3 regions of the Pantoea alhagi genome follow, and region 2 is predicted to be linked to each of the others. Evidence: predicted binding sites of a transcription regulator. Region 2 holds the regulator's gene; each other region holds the start of a gene.
What was found. Region 2 encodes CRP, which controls carbon source genes, mostly activating them, when cyclic AMP is high. Its sites were predicted from a motif close to ATGTGANNNNNNTCACAT; they were not measured.
Positions count from the first base shown of each region.

Region 1: psiE (phosphate-starvation-inducible protein PsiE) is a predicted target of CRP. The motif match lies at 2,454-2,471, and genes of this name have one in related genera.
Region 3: B1H58_RS17805 (arabinose ABC transporter substrate-binding protein) is a predicted target of CRP. The motif match lies at 5,659-5,676, and genes of this name have one in related genera.

Region 1 is NZ_CP019706.1:1,942,549-1,949,519, forward strand. It holds gene B1H58_RS09110 (capsule biosynthesis GfcC D2 domain-containing protein) at 1-290, shown strand, start outside; gene B1H58_RS09115 (YjbH domain-containing protein) at 290-2,383, shown strand; gene psiE (phosphate-starvation-inducible protein PsiE) at 2,545-2,928, shown strand; gene malG (maltose ABC transporter permease MalG) at 3,020-3,910, opposite strand; gene malF (maltose ABC transporter permease MalF) at 3,921-5,465, opposite strand; gene malE (maltose/maltodextrin ABC transporter substrate-binding protein MalE) at 5,569-6,762, opposite strand.
Region 2 is NZ_CP019706.1:1,209,729-1,216,699, reverse strand. It holds gene argD (bifunctional acetylornithine/succinyldiaminopimelate transaminase) at 1-162, shown strand, start outside; gene B1H58_RS05775 (YccS/YhfK family putative transporter) at 192-2,267, opposite strand; gene crp (cAMP-activated global transcriptional regulator CRP) at 2,330-2,962, opposite strand; gene B1H58_RS05765 (phosphoribulokinase) at 3,278-4,147, opposite strand; gene B1H58_RS05760 (YheU family protein) at 4,271-4,492, opposite strand; gene B1H58_RS05755 (hydrolase) at 4,496-5,485, opposite strand; gene B1H58_RS05750 (LysE family translocator) at 5,565-6,167, shown strand; gene B1H58_RS05745 (LacI family DNA-binding transcriptional regulator) at 6,168-6,971, opposite strand, start outside.
Region 3 is NZ_CP019706.1:3,769,677-3,776,647, forward strand. It holds gene B1H58_RS17785 (GNAT family N-acetyltransferase) at 1-506, opposite strand, end outside; gene araC (arabinose operon transcriptional regulator AraC) at 806-1,723, opposite strand; gene araH (L-arabinose ABC transporter permease AraH) at 1,782-2,765, opposite strand; gene araG (L-arabinose ABC transporter ATP-binding protein AraG) at 2,781-4,304, opposite strand; gene B1H58_RS17805 (arabinose ABC transporter substrate-binding protein) at 4,433-5,416, opposite strand; gene B1H58_RS17810 (ribulokinase) at 5,789-6,971, shown strand, end outside.

The sequences.
Region 1 (6,971 bases), 730 kb from region 2:
CCGGCGCCATTGCCGGCAGCGGCAAAGTGGTCTGGCAGCCGGGGCGCGATACGCGTGATTACCTTGTCGGTCATGCGCGCCTGAGCGGCGCAGAGCGCAATGTGGCAACGGTTATTGCTCCAGACGGCGCTACCCGGGAAGTGCCGGTAGCCTACTGGAATCATCGTCATGTCGAAGTCGCGCCGGGCAGCATCATCTATCTCGGCTTCTCTTCCTGGGCGCTGCCGGACGAATACCACGACCTTAACCAGCAAATCATCTCTGTTTTGACGCACCGGATCCCTGACTGATGAAAACAAACATGCTTCTCAGCCTGCTCGCTGTTTGCGTAGCGGCTGCCTGCCAGGCGCAGGCGGCAACGTGGGGCGAACCCATTGGCCCGTCACAGTCAGATTTCGGCGGCGTTGGCCTGATGCAGGTGCCAACGGCGCGAATGGCTAAAGAGGGCGAATTCAGCCTCAACTATCGGGATAACGATCAGTATCGCTTCTATTCCGCTTCGCTGATGCTGTTTCCCTGGCTGGAAACCACCGTACGCTACACCGATGTGCGCACGCGGCTATACAGCCGGGTGGAAGGCTTTAGCGGCGATCAAAGTTATAAAGATAAGGCTTTTGATATCAAGCTGCGGCTATGGCAGGAAGGTTTTTGGCTGCCGGAAGTGGCAGTGGGGACGCGCGATTTAGGCGGCACCGGGCTGTTCGACAGCGAATATCTGGTGGCGACCAAGGCCTGGGGACCGCTCGACTTTACCCTGGGCATTGGCTGGGGCTATCTCGGCAACAGCGGCAATATTAAAAACCCCTTCTGTTCCTATGACGATAAATTCTGCCATCGCCGTGAAGGCTTTGGCTCAGCAGGCTCGGTCAACGGCGACGAACTGTTTAAGGGACCGGCATCGATCTTCGGCGGCATTGAATATCAGACGCCGTGGCAGCCGCTACGTCTGAAGCTGGAGTATGAGGGCAACGACTATCAGGGCGACTATGCCGGACGGCTGGAGCAGCGCAGCAAAGTCAACGTCGGCGCTGTCTATCGTCTGACGGACTGGGCCGATATCAACGCCAGCTATGAGCGCGGCAACACCTTCACCTTTGGCTTTACCCTGCACAGCAATTTCAATGCGTTAAGCACGCGCCATCTCGACAGCCGCAAGCCGGGCTATCGTCCGCAGCCGCAGCCGGAAATCCTTCAGCATACGGCGGTAGCTAATCAGCTGACGCAGCTGAAATATAATGCCGGACTGGATGCGCCGAATCTGCAGGTGAAAGGGCGTACCCTCTATGTTACGGGCGAGCAGGTAAAATATCGGGATACGCAGCAGGGCGTCGATCGTGCCAACATTATTCTGATGAATGATTTGCCGGAAAATATCGATACGCTGCGCGTAACCCAAACGCGCTATAACCTGCCGCAGGTCACCACGGAAACCAACGTCAGTAGCCTGCGTCAGCAGCTGGAAGGCTACCCGCTGGGGCATGAGCAGCCGCTGGCGCAGCGCCGCGTGGATCCGGTCGATCCGGGTAAAACCGAGCAGGGGTACTATATTGAGAAAGGGCGCTTGAGCTATGGCCTTTCCCCGGTACTGAATCAGTCGGTTGGCGGTCCCGAGAGCTTTTATATGTATCAGGCGGGCATTAATGCCAACGCCGATTACTGGCTGACGCAGCATCTGCTGGTAGGCGGCGGCCTCTTTGCCAACCTCGCCAACAACTACAACAAGTTTAATTACGATGGTCGGCCGATCGACTCCTCGCTGCCGCGTGTGCGTACCCATATTCGCGACTATGTCGAAAACAACGTCTATGTTAATAACCTACAGGCGAACTGGTTCCAGTACTTTGGCAACGGCTTTTATGGCCAGATGTATGGCGGTTATCTGGAGACCATGTATGGCGGCGTAGGTGCAGAGGTACTCTATCGTCCACTTGATGCCAGTTGGGCGGTTGGCGTAGACGCGAACTACGTTAAACAGCGCGACTGGGACAACATGATGAAATTCACCGACTACAAAGCGCCGACCGGTCATCTGACCGCTTACTGGCAGCCGTGGTTTATGAATCATGTGCTGGTGAAAATGAGCGTGGGCGAATATCTGGCGAAGGATAAAGGCGGCACGATTGACGTCTCAAAACGCTTCGACAGCGGCGTGACGGTGGGCGCTTACGCTACCTTAACCAACGTCTCCGGTGACGAATATGGCGAGGGCGATTTCACCAAAGGGTTCTATATTTCTGTGCCGATGGATCTGTTTACCGTTACCCACAACCGTGGCCGCGCTCAGGTTAACTGGACGCCGCTGACGCGCGATGGCGGACAGATGCTGGGCCGTAAATATCAGCTGTATGACATGACCAGCGACCGTGATATTCACTTCCGCTGATTAGCGCTGCTGTTCAGCGTTGCTGATAACGCTCTGGCTCTGGTCAGGGCGTTTTTTTATGTGCGATATAATGTGATGTTGGTCACATTCTGTCATGATGTCAGCTCGGCAGATGCCGGTTACCACGCAAGTAAAAGGACATAACAATAAGTAGTGAGAAAATGATAGCCACCGTCCTGCAATGGATATTGAACATCGGTCTGCTGTTTCTGGGCCTTATTCTGATCGTCTTTCTGGGCAAAGAGACTATCCACCTGGCGAATGTATTACTGAATACCGGCGAAGCCGCCTCGGCCTACTTGCTGGTGGAAGGCATTGTCATCTGGTTTCTCTATTTCGAATTTATCGCCCTGATCGTTAAATATTTCCAGTCGGGCTACCATTTCCCGCTGCGCTACTTTATTTATATCGGTATAACGGCCATTATCCGGCTGATTGTGGTCGACCATAAAGATCCTTTCGACACGCTCTGCTATTCTGCCGCTATCCTGATTCTGGTTATTACGCTGTGGCTGGCTAACAGCAACCGGCTGAGGCGCGAATAAAAAAAAGGCGGCCAACAGGCCGCCTGAATATACACAGGACACAACTTAGCAGTGGCAATAACAACAAAGGCAACAGTGGCAATAAAAATCGTTAACCCTTCACGCCGCCAGCGGTCAAGCCGCTAACCAGCCAGCGCTGCGCCAGCAGGAACACCAGGGTAATCGGCAGTGCAGACAACACCGCTGCCGCGGCAAAATCTCCCCACAAATAGTTCTGCGGATTCAGATACTGCTGCATACCCACCGCCAGCGTATAGCTGTTTACATCACGCAACAGCAGCGAGGCGACGGGCACTTCCGTCACGGCAGCGATAAAAGACAGAATGAACACCACGGCAAGAATAGGCACAGAAAGCGGCAGTAAAATTAAGCGGAAAGCCTGCCATGGCGTTGCGCCGTCCAGCGCCGCTGCTTCTTCCAGCGAACCATCAATGGTTTCAAAATAGCCTTTAATCGTCCAGACGTGTAAGGCGATACCGCCGAGGTAGGCAAAAATCAGCCCGGCATGGGTATTCAGGCCGATAAAGGGAATATACTGTCCCAAACGGTCGAACAGAGCATAAAGCGCTACCAGCGAAAGTACAGCGGGAAACATCTGAAATATAAGCATTCCTTTCAGCAGCGTTGTCTTACCGCGGAATCGCATACGCGCAAAAGCATAGGCACAGGTTGTGGAAAGCGCAACAATCCCAACGGCAGTTATCGCGGCAACTTTTACTGAATTCCACAGCCACAACAGCACCGGAAAAGGCGGCGGGGTAACGCTGCCATTTTCGTGCGTGACGGTGAAACCCAGCGCCAGCTTCCAGTGGTCCCAGGAGATATGTTCCGGCAACAGACTGCCGATCGCATAGTTGCCGGGACGCAGCGAAATCGCCAGCACCATCATCAGCGGATACATAATCAGTACAATAAAGCCGAGCAGCAACAGATGCGTCAGCGCCAGCCGCAGCTTCTGTGATTTGGGTTGAACCATCGCCATCTCTCGCTCCTTAATCTGTCTTAATGCGGGTGAATCGCAGGTTAAACAGCGCCAGCGCGCCGACCAGCAGGAAAATCAGGGTGGCGATAGCGGCTGCCAGGCCGAAATCCTGACCGCCGCCGCCTTCAAAGGCGATGCGCCAGGTGTAGCTCACCAGCAGGTCGGTATAGCCTGCTGGCGTGGTCGTGCCGAGCCGGTCGGGGCCGCCGTCGGTAAGCAGCAAAATCAGCACGAAGTTATTAAAGTTAAAGGCGAAGCTGGCAATCATCAGCGGCGTCAGCGGCTTAACCAGCAGCGGCAGCGTAATGCGGAAAAAGTTTTGCATCGGCGTGGCGCCGTCCAGCGCTGAGGCTTCATACAGGTCGTCGGGAATCGCTTTGAGCAGCCCCATACACAGAATCATCATGTAGGGATAGCCAAGCCAGGTATTCACAATTACCAGCATGGTACGCGCCATTGCCGGATCGCTGAACCAGGCGGGTTTGATGCCGAACAGACCGTCAAGCATCATATTGATCTCGCCAAAGCTCTGGTTAAACAGCCCTTTGAAGATCAGAATGGAGATAAAGGCCGGAACCGCATAGGGCAGGATCAGCAGCAGACGATACACCGCACGTCCTTTTAACGCTTCCCACTGCATCAGGCAGGCCAGCACCATGCCTACCGCCACGGTCAGCAATACCGTGAGCGCGGCGAAAATTACCGTCCAGATAAAAATAGCGATAAAAGGCTGCTGAATTCCCTTATCGGTCAATACGCGCAGGAAGTTATCCCAGCCCACCGCCACCGTATAGCCGGGGCTGAGTTTTTCACTGGTCCACTGCTGACTGGCATCTTTGGTCTGCCAGAAGCCGGTATCGTCATTGGCATACCAGACTTTGCCGGTCTGTTTGTCGGTCAGCGAGTTATCTTCGCCGAGGCGGTAGCGCGGCTGAGTGCCAGAGAACTGACGCAGCGAACTCATACGCAGCTGCGTACCGTCCGGTAAATGTGCCGTTAGCTGTGAAAGTGCCTGACGATTTTGAGTGATATCACGCAGCATGGCGCGCTCACCTGCCGGTTCTTGCCGGGTTTCGGTAAGAGTAAGCGTTTGCTCACCTTTTCCAGAGAGGGAAAAGGGCGGGGTAATAAACTGTTTATTTTCCGGGCTTTTCAGCAGCAAGCGCCACGTTTTATCCGTGGTTGACCAGAGGGAGAATGCGTAGCTGTCACCCGCCTGGAACTGACGATCCAGCAGTACCTGACGCGCCCGCTCAAAAGAGAGCTGGTTAGTGCTGCTGTAGTTGGTAAACGCGATAGCGATGGTACAGGCCAGCGGAAACAGCACAAACAGCACCATGCCTGCCAGCCCGGGCCAGACATAGCGCCACGCCTGAGCCCGGCGGCGGAAGAAAATAATCAGGCCGCTGCTGAGCAGAATCAACGTGACAATAGCGAACAGGTATTCGCCCTGGGCATACATCAGAACAACCAGATAGCCGGTTATCATCACACACAGGGCAAGAACCAGCCACTTCAGGGCGTCACGCTGCCACCACAATGCGGATTTTGCCATTTCAGGTTCCTTCTGCAACTGATGAAAAGAGGGGCGAGCCGCAGCATCGGGCCACCTGACGAACAGAGCCGCAGGTGGCCGGGAGCAAAACGATAGCAAGCCCTTACTTGGTTAAGCGGTTTTCCGCATCTTTCAGCGCGGCTTCCACCGTCTGGCGACCATTGATCGCATTCAGCACCGCGTTACGCTCGGCGTACCAGAAGGCGGACATTTGCGGCACGTTCGGCATGATCTCGCCGTTCTGCGAGTTTTCCATGGTGGCGGCAATCTTTTCATCCTTTGCCAGCTTATCCTGATACGATTTCAGCGCCACGGCACCCAGCGGCTTGTCCGCGTTCATTTTCGCCAGGCCGTCATCGGTCAGCAGATAGTTTTCCAGGAACTCTTTCGCCAGCTCTTTGTTCGGGCTGGCAGCGTTAATGCCCGCGCTCAGGACGCCAACGAATGGCTTTGACGGCTGGCCTTTAAAGGTGGGAAGCAGGGTGACGCCATAATTGATTTTGGCGCTTTCGATATTATTCCATGCCCAGGGACCGTTAATGGTCATCGCGGTTTCGCCTTTATTAAAGGCCGCTTCGGCAATGGCGTAATCGGTATCCGCATTCAGATGTTTATTTTTAATCAGGTCGATCAGGAATTGCAGACCCTGCTGTGAGCCCTGATTATTAACGCCAACCTTTTTCACGTTATAGCTGCCGTTCTCTTTCTCGAAGGCGTAACCGCCGTTGGCAGCAATAAGCGGCCAGGTAAAATAGGGTTCCTGCAGGTTAAACATCAGCGCGCTTTTGCCTTTGGCGCGCAGCGCCTTGTCCAGTGCCGGGATCTCTTCCCAGCTTTTAGGCGGATTGGGCAGCAGATCTTTGTTATAAATCAACGATAGCGACTCTACCGCCACCGGATAACCGATCAACTTGCCGTTAAAACGCACCGCGTCCCAGGTAAAGGGATAGATTTTGTCCTGCAGCGCTTTGTCTGGTGACACTTCTGCCAGCAGGCCCGATTGCGCATAGCCGCCAAAGCGATCGTGCGCCCAGAAAATAATGTCCGGGCCATCGCCGGTGGCCGCAACCTGCGGATATTTCTCTTCCAGCTTATCAGGATGCTCAACGGTAACTTTAATGCCGGTATCCTGCTCAAACTTTTTGCCGACTTCCGCCAGGCCGTTGTAGCCCTTATCGCCATTAATCCAGATGACCAGCTTGCCTTCTTCGATCTTCGCCAGCGCAGCGCCCGGTAACAACGCGGCGCTCATGGCGCATAACAACAGCGTTTTGCTATTAAGTTTGAACTTTGACATTTCCCTTACCTCTAAACGTGAGTGGTTGTCGTTAGGCAGGAGTCTGCTGATAAGCGACGGCTGACTCATCCTCCCTGTTCCTACGCCCCACCGGCCAGAAGTGTGATCCCTTTAGCTTTTTTGTCGCTTTCTGCGTGCCAGCACACAAAAAACAGCCCCTTTTCCTGCCGTTTCGATCACGAAAAAGCGTGACGGGTCAGTCAGATCCC
Region 2 (6,971 bases):
CGCGATATTCTTAATGCCGCCGCTGCGGAAGGCCTGATGATTTTAACGGCGGGTACCGATGTTCTGCGCTTTGCGCCTTCGCTGGTGATCCCGCTGGCGGATATTGGTGATGGCATGGCGCGTCTGGCCAGGGCTGCCGAAAAAGTATTAAAACCCGCATGATTCAGGGCGCGCCCGATGTCAGGGCGCGCTTATCCTTTACGCAGGCGGCGTACCAGCCATTTACCGTGGTGCGGCCGCTGGCTCCATGCCAGAGATGAGATAGTATGCATCACTGAAAGGTGCTCAAGGATACGCTTTACATGACGCTCCATAATGGTCATCGGCCCTTCCTGGTTCTCTGCTTCTCCTTGCAGAATATTGGTATCCTGTCCCGGCCCGTCATATGCCAGCCGCTGCTGACAGCGCTGCAGTGCAATTTCACACGACTGCAGATAACTTTGCGCCAGCGCAGGCGTCAGCATGGTGTGCTCACGGGCCAGAATAGTCATTGCATTGATATGCTCAACGATAAACTGGCTGTGCGTGACCCAAAGTTTCATATCGTTCAGATAGCGGGTATTAAACGCTGGCTCCTGCATCGCCTGGCTCAGGGAGTTAAACAGCGCATTATGCGCCTGATTAACGCGTACCCGCTGCCAGGCAAGCTTCTGCGGTGATGCCTCGCTCCCCAGCAGCATCCGTAAAGCATCCTGATACGCTTCCAGTGCATCATGCGCATTCTGCCGCAGTAGCCCGCTTTGCCACTGCGGCCACAGCCAGACCATGCCGCCAAAAGCGATGCAGCATCCCATCAGCGTATCCATCAGACGCGGCAACAGGAAATGCGCGCCGTTTAACGACAGCAGCTGTAATGAATAAACGGCGGTCACGGTAAAACCGATGGTTGCCCAGCCGTAATATTTACGGATAAACAGATAGCTGACTAAGGTAATGATCAGCATGATTAACAGCACCAGCGATTCCGGTACCGCAAGACGCAGGGCTGCAGCGGCGATAATCAGCCCTGCCAGCGTGCCAAGCGCGCGGTGCTGGATACGCACACGCGTTGCGCTGTAGCCATTCTGACTGACGAACATGATGGTCATTAAGATCCACCAGGGTTTCGGTACGTTGAACGCCAGCGCCAGTACGCTGCCGAATACCAGCATCACCGCAAAGCGTGCCGCGGTACGCAGAGCGGAAGATTTAAATGACAGATAGCTGCGCAGCGCGGAAAGCAGCGGCAGCCGACGCTGGCGATCGGCCATAAGATCGCGACGATAAAGAGGGCGCTGGGTACGCAGCACGCGGGCGATGCGGCTGAAATGGTAATAACAGAAGTGGCCGACCGGATTCTCCGGATGCCGACGCGCAATTTTCTCCAGTCCCAGCAGCGGTTTTTCCATGGTGAAACGTGATGGCAGCCGGTGATAAAGCATGTCGTCCGCCAGCTCGCGCAGCCGTACGGCGATGGTTTGCGCGTTCCAGCGGATAACCGCTTCCGCATGGCTTCGCTCTACCAGCTTTTGCACCTCTTCCGGCTGATGCAGACTAACGGCAATATGCTCCTGCAGATCGAGTGCCACCTGAAAAGCACGCGTCAGGCGTCGATGGTTATGATCGCGGTTAGCGGCCAGCATATGCATTTGCTGATAACAGGTGTTAATCAGATCAACCACCTTTTGCTGGCGCGCCAGCAACGGGGGCAAGGCTTTTTCCGGATTAGTAAGCTGCGTCAGCAGGGTATATTTGGCTTCGCAGTAATCCGCCAGTTCGCGATAGAGCAGGCTGAGCGTCTCCCGCATCGGCTGCTCTTTCCACAGCCGGAACCAGAACCAGTTAAACAGCCCGTACCAGAATGTACCGCCGATATAGAGCAACGGCGGCCCCCAGATCGGCATATTGCCCACCAGGCCGAGCGTAAAAATAGCGGCAATTAAGGAAGCTGGCAGCAGACGTGCATGAAGCGGGCCGATTTCGCCGGTTACGCCCAGCACTAACGCCATGACAAACAGCGTCGCGGGCAGGGGCACCTGCTGTAGCGATAGCCACTGAAGAAGAAAACTGCTGAGTGCGAACAGCGAGCCGCCTGTGATCAGGCGTTTAAAGAAGCGGCGGTGTGGGGTATCGAGTCCGGCAATATTGCAGCAGGCGGGAACCAGCGAGAAGAGCAATCCTTTTTGCAAATCCCCCAGTAGCCAGCCAAAGGCCACCGGTAAACAGAGCACCAGCGTCTGACGCAGGGCATAGTTCACTTCGGGATGATAAATAATTCTCCGCCACATCGCTACATCACCAAAACAGACACGGCGTGATGCCAGGCACCACGCCGTGTCTTCAGAGTAGCTTAACGGGTGCCGTAAACGACAATTGTTTTACCGTGAGCGGAGATCAGGTTTTGATCTTCCAGCATTTTCAAAATACGGCCCACCGTCTCGCGTGAGCAGCCGACGATCTGGCCGATCTCCTGACGGGTAATCTTGATTTGCATCCCGTCCGGGTGCGTCATCGCATCCGGCTGTTTAGCAAGGTTGAGCAGCGTCTGTGCAATACGGCCGGTCACGTCAAGGAAAGCTAAATTGCCTACTTTCTCTGAAGTCACCTGCAGGCGACGAGCCATCTGGGAAGAGAGACGCATCAGAATGTCAGGATTAACCTGAATCAGCTGACGGAATTTTTTATACGAAATTTCAGCCACTTCACAGGCGGTTTTCGCGCGTACCCATGCACTGCGTTCCTGGCCTTCTTCAAACAGGCCAAGCTCGCCAATGAAATCACCCTGATTAAGATAGGAAAGAATCATCTCTTTGCCTTCTTCATCTTTGATCAGTACCGCAACCGCACCTTTTACGATGTAATAGAGCGTCTCGGCCTTTTCACCCTGATGAATCAATGTGCTTTTTGATGGATATTTGTGAATATGGCAATGTGACAGGAACCATTCGAGTGTAGGGTCTGTTTGCGGTTTGCCGAGAACCATTCGCTATTATCCTCTGTTGTAATCGTGCCCTAAATACAGGGGGCAGTTTTCCCTGTCAGGCGTTGAAATCTTCAAGCGTTTCCTGCTGGAAATTTATACGGGCAACTGCGAGGCCTCAAGGCGTGCCGTCGTCCCGTTTTCGTTTCATAGAACGAAAATATTACAGCTTTGTTTGTAGCACAGCTTTATCTTACTGTCTCCTGTTGTCTCGCTTCAGCTTGTGCTGAATCGGACAATTGCCGTTTAGCTGATGAACGCCCCGGCTGACAATTTGCTTACTTATCAGGGGCCGGGCAAGAGAGAGTGGCATGCCTCTTATTCGATTTTTTTGCCTTCTATCAGGCGTTTCACCAGCGGCAGCATAATCAGCTCCATCGCCAGTCCCATTTTTCCGCCCGGCACCACCAGCGTATTAATATGAGAAATAAAGGAGCCCTGCAGCATCGCAAGCAGGTAGGGGAAATCGATATCTTCCAGCCCGCGAAAATGAATCACCACAAAGCTTTCATCCAGCGAAGGAATAGCACGTGCGGCAAAAGGGTTTGAGGTATCTATGGTGGGTACGCGCTGGAAGTTAAGATGGGTACGTGAGAACTGTGGCGTAATGTAATTAATATAATCTTCCATTGAGCGCACCACGGAATCCATCACCGCTTCGCGGGAATGGCCGCGCTCGCTGGTATCGCGCACCAGCTTCTGGATCCACTCCAGATTCACGATGGGCACCACGCCAACCAGCAAATCCACTTTTTCTGCCACGTTATGCTGCTGCGTCACCACGCCGCCGTGCAGTCCTTCATAAAACAACACATCCGTTGGCTCCGGCAACGGCTGCCACGGCGTAAAGGTACCTGGCACCTGATTCCACGGCACCGCCTCATCATAGGTATGCAGGTATTTACGTGACTGGCCACGGCCATTTTCGCCATATTCAACAAAGGTTTGCTCAAGCAGGCCAAAGTCGTTGGCTTCTGGTCCGAAGTAACTGATATGACGCCCCAAATCGCGGGCTTTGCGGATCGCCATATCCATTTCCGGGCGCGTATAGCGATGGAAACTGTCACCCTCCAGTTCAGCGGCATGCAGATTAAGCTGCTGAAAAATCTTACGAAAGGCAAGGCTGGTGGTGGTGGTTCCCGCTCCGCTGGAGCCGGTCACCGCGATGATCGGATGTCTGGCTGACATAAATACTCTCTGGATTAAATCGGGCGATGAGCATTGTTATCACGTTTCGGTCAGAGGTGTCATCATCGGGCAGGCCCGCCAGACCACGTTAATGTGACGAGCCGCACAGAGCTGACCGCATCACTATCCTTCGCGAAACTGACCGCGCGGCATAATATTGACCGTTTCATGCAGTTCCGACCAGACCAGCACGGCTTCGCCGCTTTTCAGCTGACGTCGGACATCTTCCACCTTTTCCGACAGGGAGCGCTCCTGCTCGCCATAATCCGTGCCTTCGCGCAGTACAAAACCTTCAATCAGGTTATCCAGGGTTTCCGGGGAGAGATCTTGCCAGGGAATAATCACAGCTTAGTTATCCAGATAAGGTGATAGCCATTGAGGAATACGCTGCTCCAGCCACATTTGCGGGCGACGTAACGTGCCGCCGACAAAGCCGACATGGCCACCATATTCCGTTAGTTGATATTCAATGTTAGCAGGTAATCGCGCCATATCAGGGATCACCTCATCGGTCATAAAGGGATCGTCCTGCGCATGGATAATTAACAGCGGCTTACGTATGCCGGGCAGCAGCGGCATGGCGCTGGCCCGTCGGTAATAGTCACCGGCATCGGCAAAACCGTGGGCGCGGGCGGTGATGGCATCATCAAAGTCACGCAGGCGCTTTAACGCGTTAAGCTGCAACAGATCTACCGGCAGCGTGCCGGGCCAGGCCTGTAGTTTGCGGCGGGCGTTGAGCTTGAGCTGGCTTAACAGATAACGCTGATAGACGCGGGAAAATCCCTGCTCAAGTTTGGCGCTGCACGGTTCCAGCATTAGCGGCGCCGAAACCGTAACGGCGGCATCCAGCGGACAATCATCGCCCTGTTGGCCCAGCAAACAGGCCAGCATGTTTCCGCCCAGCGACACGCCGACAGCCACGGTCGGCGCATGGCCCAGAGTGGTTCGCAGCCAGCGTAAAAAGTAGCTGGCATCCCCGGTTTCGCCGGAGTGATAAATACGCCCCATGCGGTTAGGCACGCCGCTGCAGCCGCGAAAGTGCATCACCACGCCCAGCCAGCCGCGCTGTTGCCACACCTGCAGCAGGCCGTGCGCATAGGGGCTATGGAAGCTTCCTTCCAGTCCGTGAAACAACACCGCACGCGGTTTATGCCGCGCCTGCATAGGATCTTCGCTCCATGCAAGATCGATAAAATCGCCGTCCGGCAGATCCAGACGCTGCCAGTGAGGGCGTAAAGAGATCCGGCGGCGAAACAGACGCGGCAGCACCGTTTGCAGATGGGGATTATGCAGTCCTTTCAGGGGAATAAAGGATTCCTGACTGTGATCAAAGCTCATCGTTTCACGCTTGTACGCATTCAGGCGCACTGTTAGTTTAAACGGGTTAACATTTTACCGGGTGAGGAGCACCCATTTTATGGAACTCAGTCTGTTTTTATCGATGCTTGGTTTTCTTTGGGTGGCGGCGATTACGCCAGGGCCAAATAATACGCTATTGACCACGGCCGGCGCCAATTTTGGTTTTCTGCGTTCGCTCCCCTTAATGGCAGGAATTATGCTCGGTATGCAGCTTATGCTGTTGCTGGTGGCATTTGGCGTGGGCGGGCTGATTCTGGTTTACCCCTCTCTGCATCTGTTTTTGAAAATTGTGGGTAGTCTCTATCTGCTGTGGCTGGCGTGGAAAATTGCAACGGCGGCCTATGAAAAAATTGAGATGGGTGAAGCGCCGCCTCGTCCCATGCCTTTATGGCAGGGAGGACTGCTGCAGTTGGTTAATCCCAAAGCCTGGTTAATGGCGTTGGGGGCCGTGGCCAGCTTTAGCCTGGCAGGTGAAGCCTATCGCAGTTCAGTTGTGGCTATCAGCATTGGTATGGCGCTGGTTAATCTGGTCGCTGGCATTCTTTGGCTTGGCTTCGGCACCCTGATAGGCCGTCTGCTGCGTAGCCGCCGCGCATGGAAAATTTTTAATTTGACGATGGGCGTGCTGACTGCCGCCTGTGTACTGTTGATATGGCACTGATTAGCTGGAGGCGCGTACCACCAGCTCACAGGGGAGCCGCTCATGAACCTGTGGTGCCAGCGGATCCTGAATGCGCTGTAACAGCAGCTGTACGCTGCGCGTGCCCAACTGATGCATTGGCTGTTCCAGCGTACTGAGCGGCGGCGAAAGCATTGCGCTCCATGGAAGGCCGTCAAAGCCCAGCACGGCAATATCCTCAGGGATGGCGAGCTGGTGCTGACGTGCGCAGTGTATCGCGCCTACTGCCAGTACATCAGATACGGTAAACACGGCGTCTGGCGGCTCTTTCGCTTCCAGCAGCCGTTTCATGGCCGCAAAGCCCGCCTCGCACTCTACTTCATTAGCATACTCAACGCCGGACCATGACAAACCCAGTTCGGCTAACGCCGCCCGATATCCCAACTCACGCTGTTGCGCATAGAGATAGCGCGGATCGCCATTGATCATCGCAATCCGTCGTCGTCCGCGCTGCGCCAGATGCTGCACTGCCGCCCGCGCGGCCTGTTGATTATCAATAGTGACCGATGAGCCAGCGACATCAGGATCGCCTTCGGCACACTGTATCCAGGGGGAATCGCCAATCATTTGGCGCAGTTCAGGCAGATTGCTTGCCGCATCCATGGTAATAACGCCATCCACCACTTTGCCGCTCAGCAGCGTGAGATAAGCAGATTCGCGCTGGGTTTGTGAATCGGAATTGCACAGCAGAATATGGTAGCCGTGCGCCTCCGCTTCTGCCTCGATGCCGCGCACCACGCGCGAACAGAAAGGATTGATAATATTGGAAACCAGCACAAGCAACAT
Region 3 (6,971 bases), 1.7 Mb from region 2:
TGGGCCGAGTCTATGGACTGACTGTTCAGGCTGTTGGTTTGCCACTCGCATCGCCGGTAATGCAGCTTATCCATAAAATAGCTAATGATCAGAAAAAGCGACTCCGTACTGAGCCGTGTTCTTTTCATCAGCGGCGTCCAGTTGATTTCCGCCAGCGCAAACACCCCATTATTCGGGTCAATATGGGTGACGCAAAACATGCCTTTTATGTGACCATCATGAATATCTTTAACGGCGAAGTAGAGTTTATCTTTATCTGAGCTGAGTTTTCTAAAATACTGATAGCATTGTTCTTTAGTGGCAGGTTTGGCATCAGAAAGATAGGTCCAGTCCCGGTCATCGTCAATGCTGTGCCATTCAGGAAAGAGATCTTCGGCATGATCGGATGATAACGGTAAAACGATACAGTAATCGCCTTTCAGCGTGACTTTTTCAGGAGCGGCTCTCTTCACCCAATCTTTAATTTCTCTGCCTAAGGCCTGGCCATAGTGGTTATGAGTAAGCATACCTTCTCCTTCGCATTGTTATTGCCTGAAAGATAACGACGGTAAGCCGCCTGAAATCCCTGCTTATTGCACAGTATAATGTAGAGTGAAAAATGAAATATTAATATCCTGCAATATATATCCTGTGATCCTGAACATAGAGTTTTGGCAACGAGGCGGCGCTAAGCCAGGTGATGTAAGGCGCAAGAGCGGTAACGCGTACAGAGGACGGGGAATTTTTCAGACAAAAAGATGAGCGATGCTACTGTTTCTGTTCAGGACAAGGCCCGCGATGCGATTAACGCGGGCCAGCAAACCGTTTACTCCCCTGCTCGCTTTGGCAATTGCCAGGTTTCCTGTGCTACCAGCGCGTCATGCGCGTCCTGGCTGCGGCGTCGGAAGTCGCTCGGGCTGACACCGACACGTTTGCGGAATACGCGTGAGAAATAGAGCTGATCGTCATAACCGACCTCACGGCCAACAGAAGCGATTGGCTCCTGGGTGGTTTGCAGCAGCAGCTTGGCACGAATGACCCGCTGGTCTTCACGCCAGCGTAGCAGGTTTACCCCCATCTGCTCACGAAACAGGTGCGCCAGCCGCGATGGCGACAGACAAACGTGCTTCGCCACCGCCTCAATTTTTAGCTCGCCAGCCAGATTACTGGTCACATACTGACAGGCTTCAATAATACGCGGATCGCGAATTTGCTGATGCGAGCGGGGATCTTCTTCTACTGCCCGCAGCAGGAGCCGCTCCAGCAAATTCATCGCCAGCTCTTCGGCAAAGCGACGGCCGGAATTATGCGTCTGTTCAATATTAGCAAACAGCCGATCAAACTCACCGCGCAGCGACTCTGGCAGCCGCAGGCGTCCCACGCCATTGGTTTCATCCTGCCAGCGTAGCCAGTCGTGCCAGTAGGCGCGGGGCCGGAAATAGATCCAGCGGTGATACCAACAGTCGCTATCGGGCGCCCGGCCATAATAGTGCGGCGTCTTGGGCTGAAACAGCAGCATTTCGCCCGGCTCGCAGTCGAAAGAGGCATCGCCGTCGAATACCCGGCCCCGTCCTTTTATCGTCAGGTTGATAATATAGCCTTTCATGCCGTGCGGGCGGTCGATACAGAAATCAAGCGCGCCGCCAGCGCTAATCGGCGTCAGCCCGGCCACCAGCCAGGCATTAAACGCATAGCCCGGTAGTAAAGGGTTGGGCTGTGACTCAATCGGTTGACGATGGTACATAATAATCCTCGTAACGAAGCGTCGAAATTGCGGGCAGCCGTGCGGCTGCCCACGACGATCAGGCCGCTTTATGGCTCTGTTTGTAGCGGTCGAAAATCACCGCTGCCAACAGTATCAGACCGCGCACCACATATTGTGAGAAAGGTGAGATATTCAGAAGATTCATCGCATTCTCAACGGTACCGAGGATCAGTACGCCTGCCACTACGTAGGAGATTTTGCCAATCCCGCCTTTCAGCGATACGCCGCCCAGCACGCAGGCAGAGATAACGATCAGCTCATAGCCCAGCGAAGTCATCGGCTGACCGCTGGTCATACGTGAAGCAAGGATAATCCCGGCAGCGGCTGAAACCAGTCCGGAAAGAATAAAGATAATAATGCGGGTACGTACCACCGGCACGCCGGCCAGCCGTGCCGCCTCTTCGTTACCCCCGATAGCCAGCGTATTGCGGCCAAATGTGGTTTTATTCAGCAGAAAGCCAAAGATAATCATGGTGCCGATGGTCAGCCAGATAGGTGCCGGCAAGCCGAACCAGGTGGCATAACCCAGCTCGAAGAAACGTTCATCTTCAATGCCCACAGCTTTACCATCGGAAAAGATATAGGCCAGGCCGCGCACAATCTGCATGGTTGCCAGCGTGGTGATCAGCGCATTGATTTTCAGTTTAGCGATGACAAAGCCATTAACGAAGCCGCAGAGCATCCCCAGCAGCAGACCCGCGCCGATGCCCAGCCACAGGCTTTCGCTCATATTGATCACCACCGCCGTGGTCACCCCTGCGCAGGCAATCACCGACGCCACGGAGAGGTCAAAGTCGCCGGAGGCGAGGCAGAACAGCATGCCGCACGCCACCATACCAGACATCGACATCGCCAGACCCAGCCCTTTCATATTGATAAAGGAGCCAAAGTTAGGGATAAACAGTACGCAGGCGATAAATAATACGGCAAAAACCACCAGCATCCCGAAATTATCCCAGATACGGCCCAAACGTAAACCGGAACGCGCTACCCGCGGCGTATTTGAAGTCGTGGAAGACATAGCATTACTCCTGCATCAGGCCACGGCGGCCGTCTGTTGCGTATTTTTCGGCATGGCAAGGCTCAGCGTAAGCTGTTCCGTTGCCTCATCATGTAACAATTCACCGGCGATCTCACCTTCGCGCATCACCAGAATACGATCGGCCAGACCCATGACTTCCGGCAGATCGCTGGAGGCGAACAGCACGGCAATACCCTGCTGCGCCAGCGCATAGATCAGGTTATAGATTTCATGTTTCGCCCCGACATCAATCCCGCGCGTCGGCTCATCCAGCAGAATGACCTTCATATCTTCTGACAGCCAGCGGCCGAGGATCGCCTTCTGCTGGTTGCCGCCGGAAAGGTTCATAATCAGTTGTTCAGGTCCCGGCGTTTTGATATTCAGCGAGCGGATATGCTTATCGGCGTTCTGCGACTCCCAGCGCTGATCGATCAAACACCCCGCCATCAGGTTATTACGTCGTGCAGAGATATTGATGTTATCGCGCACCGAATGGACGGGAATAATGCCGTCGGCTTTGCGATCCTCCGGGCAGAGCATAATCCCGGCGCGAATGGCATCTGAAGGCTCGCTGATAGCCAGGGCTTTGCCGTCCAGCAGCACACGTCCCGCCTTCAGGCGTGTCGCGCCAAACAGCCCTTTCATTAGCTCGCTGCGTCCGGCACCCACCAGGCCAAACAGCCCGACGATTTCACCGGCATGTACGTTGAACGAGACCGGCTTGCGCACGCCGACCGCATGAACGCCCTCCAGCTGCAATCGCACCGGGCCATGCTCACGCGGCGCATAGCCATAGACATCGCCCAGATCGCGCCCGACCATCGCCTGTACCAGCATGTCGTGACTGGTATTGGGCACATCGTCAAAGGTGCGCACATAGCGCCCATCTTTAAACACCGTAATGGCGTCGCTAAGCGCAAAGATCTCTTCCATACGATGCGACACATACAACACCACGCGCCCTTCCGCACGCAGCTGACGAATAACGCGGAACAGCTGCTCGATTTCGCGCGCCGACAGCGAACTGGTGGGTTCATCAAAGGCGATGATTTTGGCGTTGCGCGCCAGCGCTTTGGCAATCTCCACCATCTGCCACTGCCCAAGCGACAGATATTTCAGCGGCGTATCGGGATCGATATCCATGCCGAGGTTTTTCAGCTGTAGCCCCGCCTCATAGCGCAGCAGCTTACGGTTAACCAGTCCGCCGCGCTGCGGCAGCTGGCCAAGATAGATATTTTCCGCAATGCTCATTTCCGGCACCAGGTGCAGCTCCTGGTAGATAATGGCCACGCCAGCATTCAGCGCGTCGGTGGTGTGACTGAAATTTACCGGCCTGCCCTGAATCTGAATGGTGCCGCCGCTGGGCTGGTAACTGCCGCTAAGAATTTTCAGCAGCGTCGATTTACCGGCGCCGTTTTCCCCCATCAGCGCGTGCACTTCGCCTGCATGGCAGCTGAAGCTGATATCCTGCAGCGCCTTTACGCCGGGAAAAGTTTTACTGATGCCATGAAACGACAGAAAGGCTGAATCAGTGTTCATGGTGTCTCCGCTTTGCCTGTTCACTGTGAACGCCGGTTAGTCGGCGTAAGATGAGGACAACCTGCCCGCATAAATAGCGCGGGCCTGCTTACCGGGCGACATTTGCCGCCCGTCGATGAAATCACGCGTTACATCAGCCCTTTTTTCGCCAGTTCAGCTTTGAAGTTATCGCGGGTAATCAGCACCACATCCGTTACTTCGGTGAATTTTTGTGGCTCTTTATCGTTGGTCACCCAGTCATGCAGCATCTGGATACTTTTGTAGCCATGCACATCCGGGCTGGGCAGCAGCGAACCGTAGAAGCCGGTCGCCTGACCTTTAGAGAGTTCACTGATGGCATCCACGCCGTTAATGCCGATGCCGATAACATTGGCCGCCTTAAAGCCCTGACCTTCAGTCGCGCGTACGCCACCCAGCACGGTGTTATCGTTCATGCCCACAATCAGCCAGTTTTTTACTTCCGGATGCTGTACCAGCAGCGAATTAGCGGCATCAAAAGCGCCAGGAATATCGTTAGATTTGGTAGGAACCTGATAGATCTGCTTTTCCGGGAATCCGGCTGCCTTCAGCGCCTCGATGGAACCAGAAGTGCGGCGACGCGCGGTGTCCAGTTCGTTCGCAGTGATCGCCATGACCGCTGAGGTTTTCACATCCCAGCCGCGTTTCTGCATCTCTTTATACAGCTCCTGGCCCTGACGTTCGCCGATTTTGGTCGCCGCCATCATCACCAGCGGCACGCTATCCATCGGTTTGCCTTTGGCGGTAACAAACTGATCGTCCACTGCGATCACTTTTAAATCGTAGCTACGAGCTTTTGCCATAATCGCCGATCCCAGTTTGGGATCGGGAGTACAGATAACAAAGCCTTTCGCGCCGCTGGCGGCCAGACTGTCAATGGCGTTCAGCGTCTTCTCGCCGTCAGGCACCGCAATCTTGATCACCTCAAAGCCCAAATCTTTGCCCGCTTTATCAGCGAATTTCCATTCCGTCTGGAACCAGGGCTCTTCCGGTTGTTTAACCAGGAAACCGAGTTTCATCGTCTCAGCGATAGCGGATTGTGACATAACGGCAGCCAGTCCAATGGCGGCTAACGCTTTAGTGAATTTGTGCATGGTGTTCTCCGGCGCAGTGTAATTATTTCGTTGTGCGCAACGAAACGGTGTAAACGATACCAATCGGATTAAAAAGATTATGAAAACGGTAAATCAGATAATTAGCTTTAAGATTGCGCGTTACCTGAACAAACGCTGGGCTAGTTTTAGCGGGAAATGCATCACGAAATGTAGAGCGGTATCACATAGCAAAACAATGGCAATTTAATCCATAAATTCAGCAGTTTTAACCGGGCGTTAACTTTTGATCGGCTTCACATAACCCATGACGATGACAGAAAAATACATATATGCAGCTGGCCAGGGCTAACTGAAAACCGCCACGCTTTTTAGTGTTAGAGCCTGCGATTGTTCATTAACAGGAGAGCCCGAATGCGTGCTGGTGCCATAACGATTGGTCTGGACTTTGGCAGCGATTCGGTTCGCGCCCTGGCAGTAGACTGCCAAAGCGGCGAGGAACTACAAAAAGAGGTGGCGCCCTATACGCGCTGGATGGCCGGCCAGTATAGCGTGCCGCAGGTCAGCCAGTTCCGTCATCATCCGCTGGATTATATTGAGGCGCTGGAAAAAGCGATTTGTGGCGTGGTAGCACGCCTGAGCGAAGAGCAGCGCGCTGCGGTTGTCGGCATCGGTGTGGATTCTACCGGCTCAACGCCGGCACCGATCGACCGCGACGGTAACGTACTGGCATTGCGCCCTGAATTTGCTGATAACCCCAATGCAATGTTTGTGCTGTGGAAAGATCACACCGCCATTGAAGAAGCGGAGGAGATTAATCAACTCTGTCGCAGCGGCCAGTTTGAAGACTACTCGCGCTATATTGGCGGCGTGTACTCCTCTGAATGGTTCTGGGCAAAAATTTTGCACGTCTCCCGCGCCGATGCCGCGGTGCGCGACGCCGCCGTTTCCTGGATTGAACTGTGCGACTGGGTACCTGCCTTGTTGAGCGGCACCACCGCTCCGGCAGTGATTCGTCGTGGACGCTGCGCCGCTGGCCATAAATCCCTGTGGCATCCGCAGTGGGACGGCCTGCCGCAGGCGGCATTCTTTAACGCGCTCGATCCCATGCTGACTCAACAGCTGGATTATCCCCTGTTTACCGATACGTTTACCGCGGAAAAACCCGTTGGCACGCTCACCCCGGAATGGGCGCAGCGTCTCGGCCTCTCTACCTCCGTGGTGCTCTCCGGCGGCGCGTTTGACTGCCATATGGGCGCGGTGGGCGCCGGTGCCCAGCCTTATACCCTGGTGAAAGTGATCGGCACCTCTACCTGCGACATTCTGATTGCTGACAGCGAACGCGTCGGCAGCCGTGCGATTGAAGGAATTTGCGGTCAGGTTGACGGTAGCGTCACGCCGGGCGTGATTGGGCTGGAGGCGGGCCAGTCCGCTTTTGGCGATATGTATGCCTGGTTCAGTCGTCTGCTGAACTGGCCGCTGCAGCTGGCCGCCCGTCAGCAGCCAGAGTTAAAACCGCAGCTTGACGCGCTGTCGCAGGATCTGCTGCGCCAGTTAACCGATGCCTGGGTCGCTAACCCGCAGCTGGATCATCTGC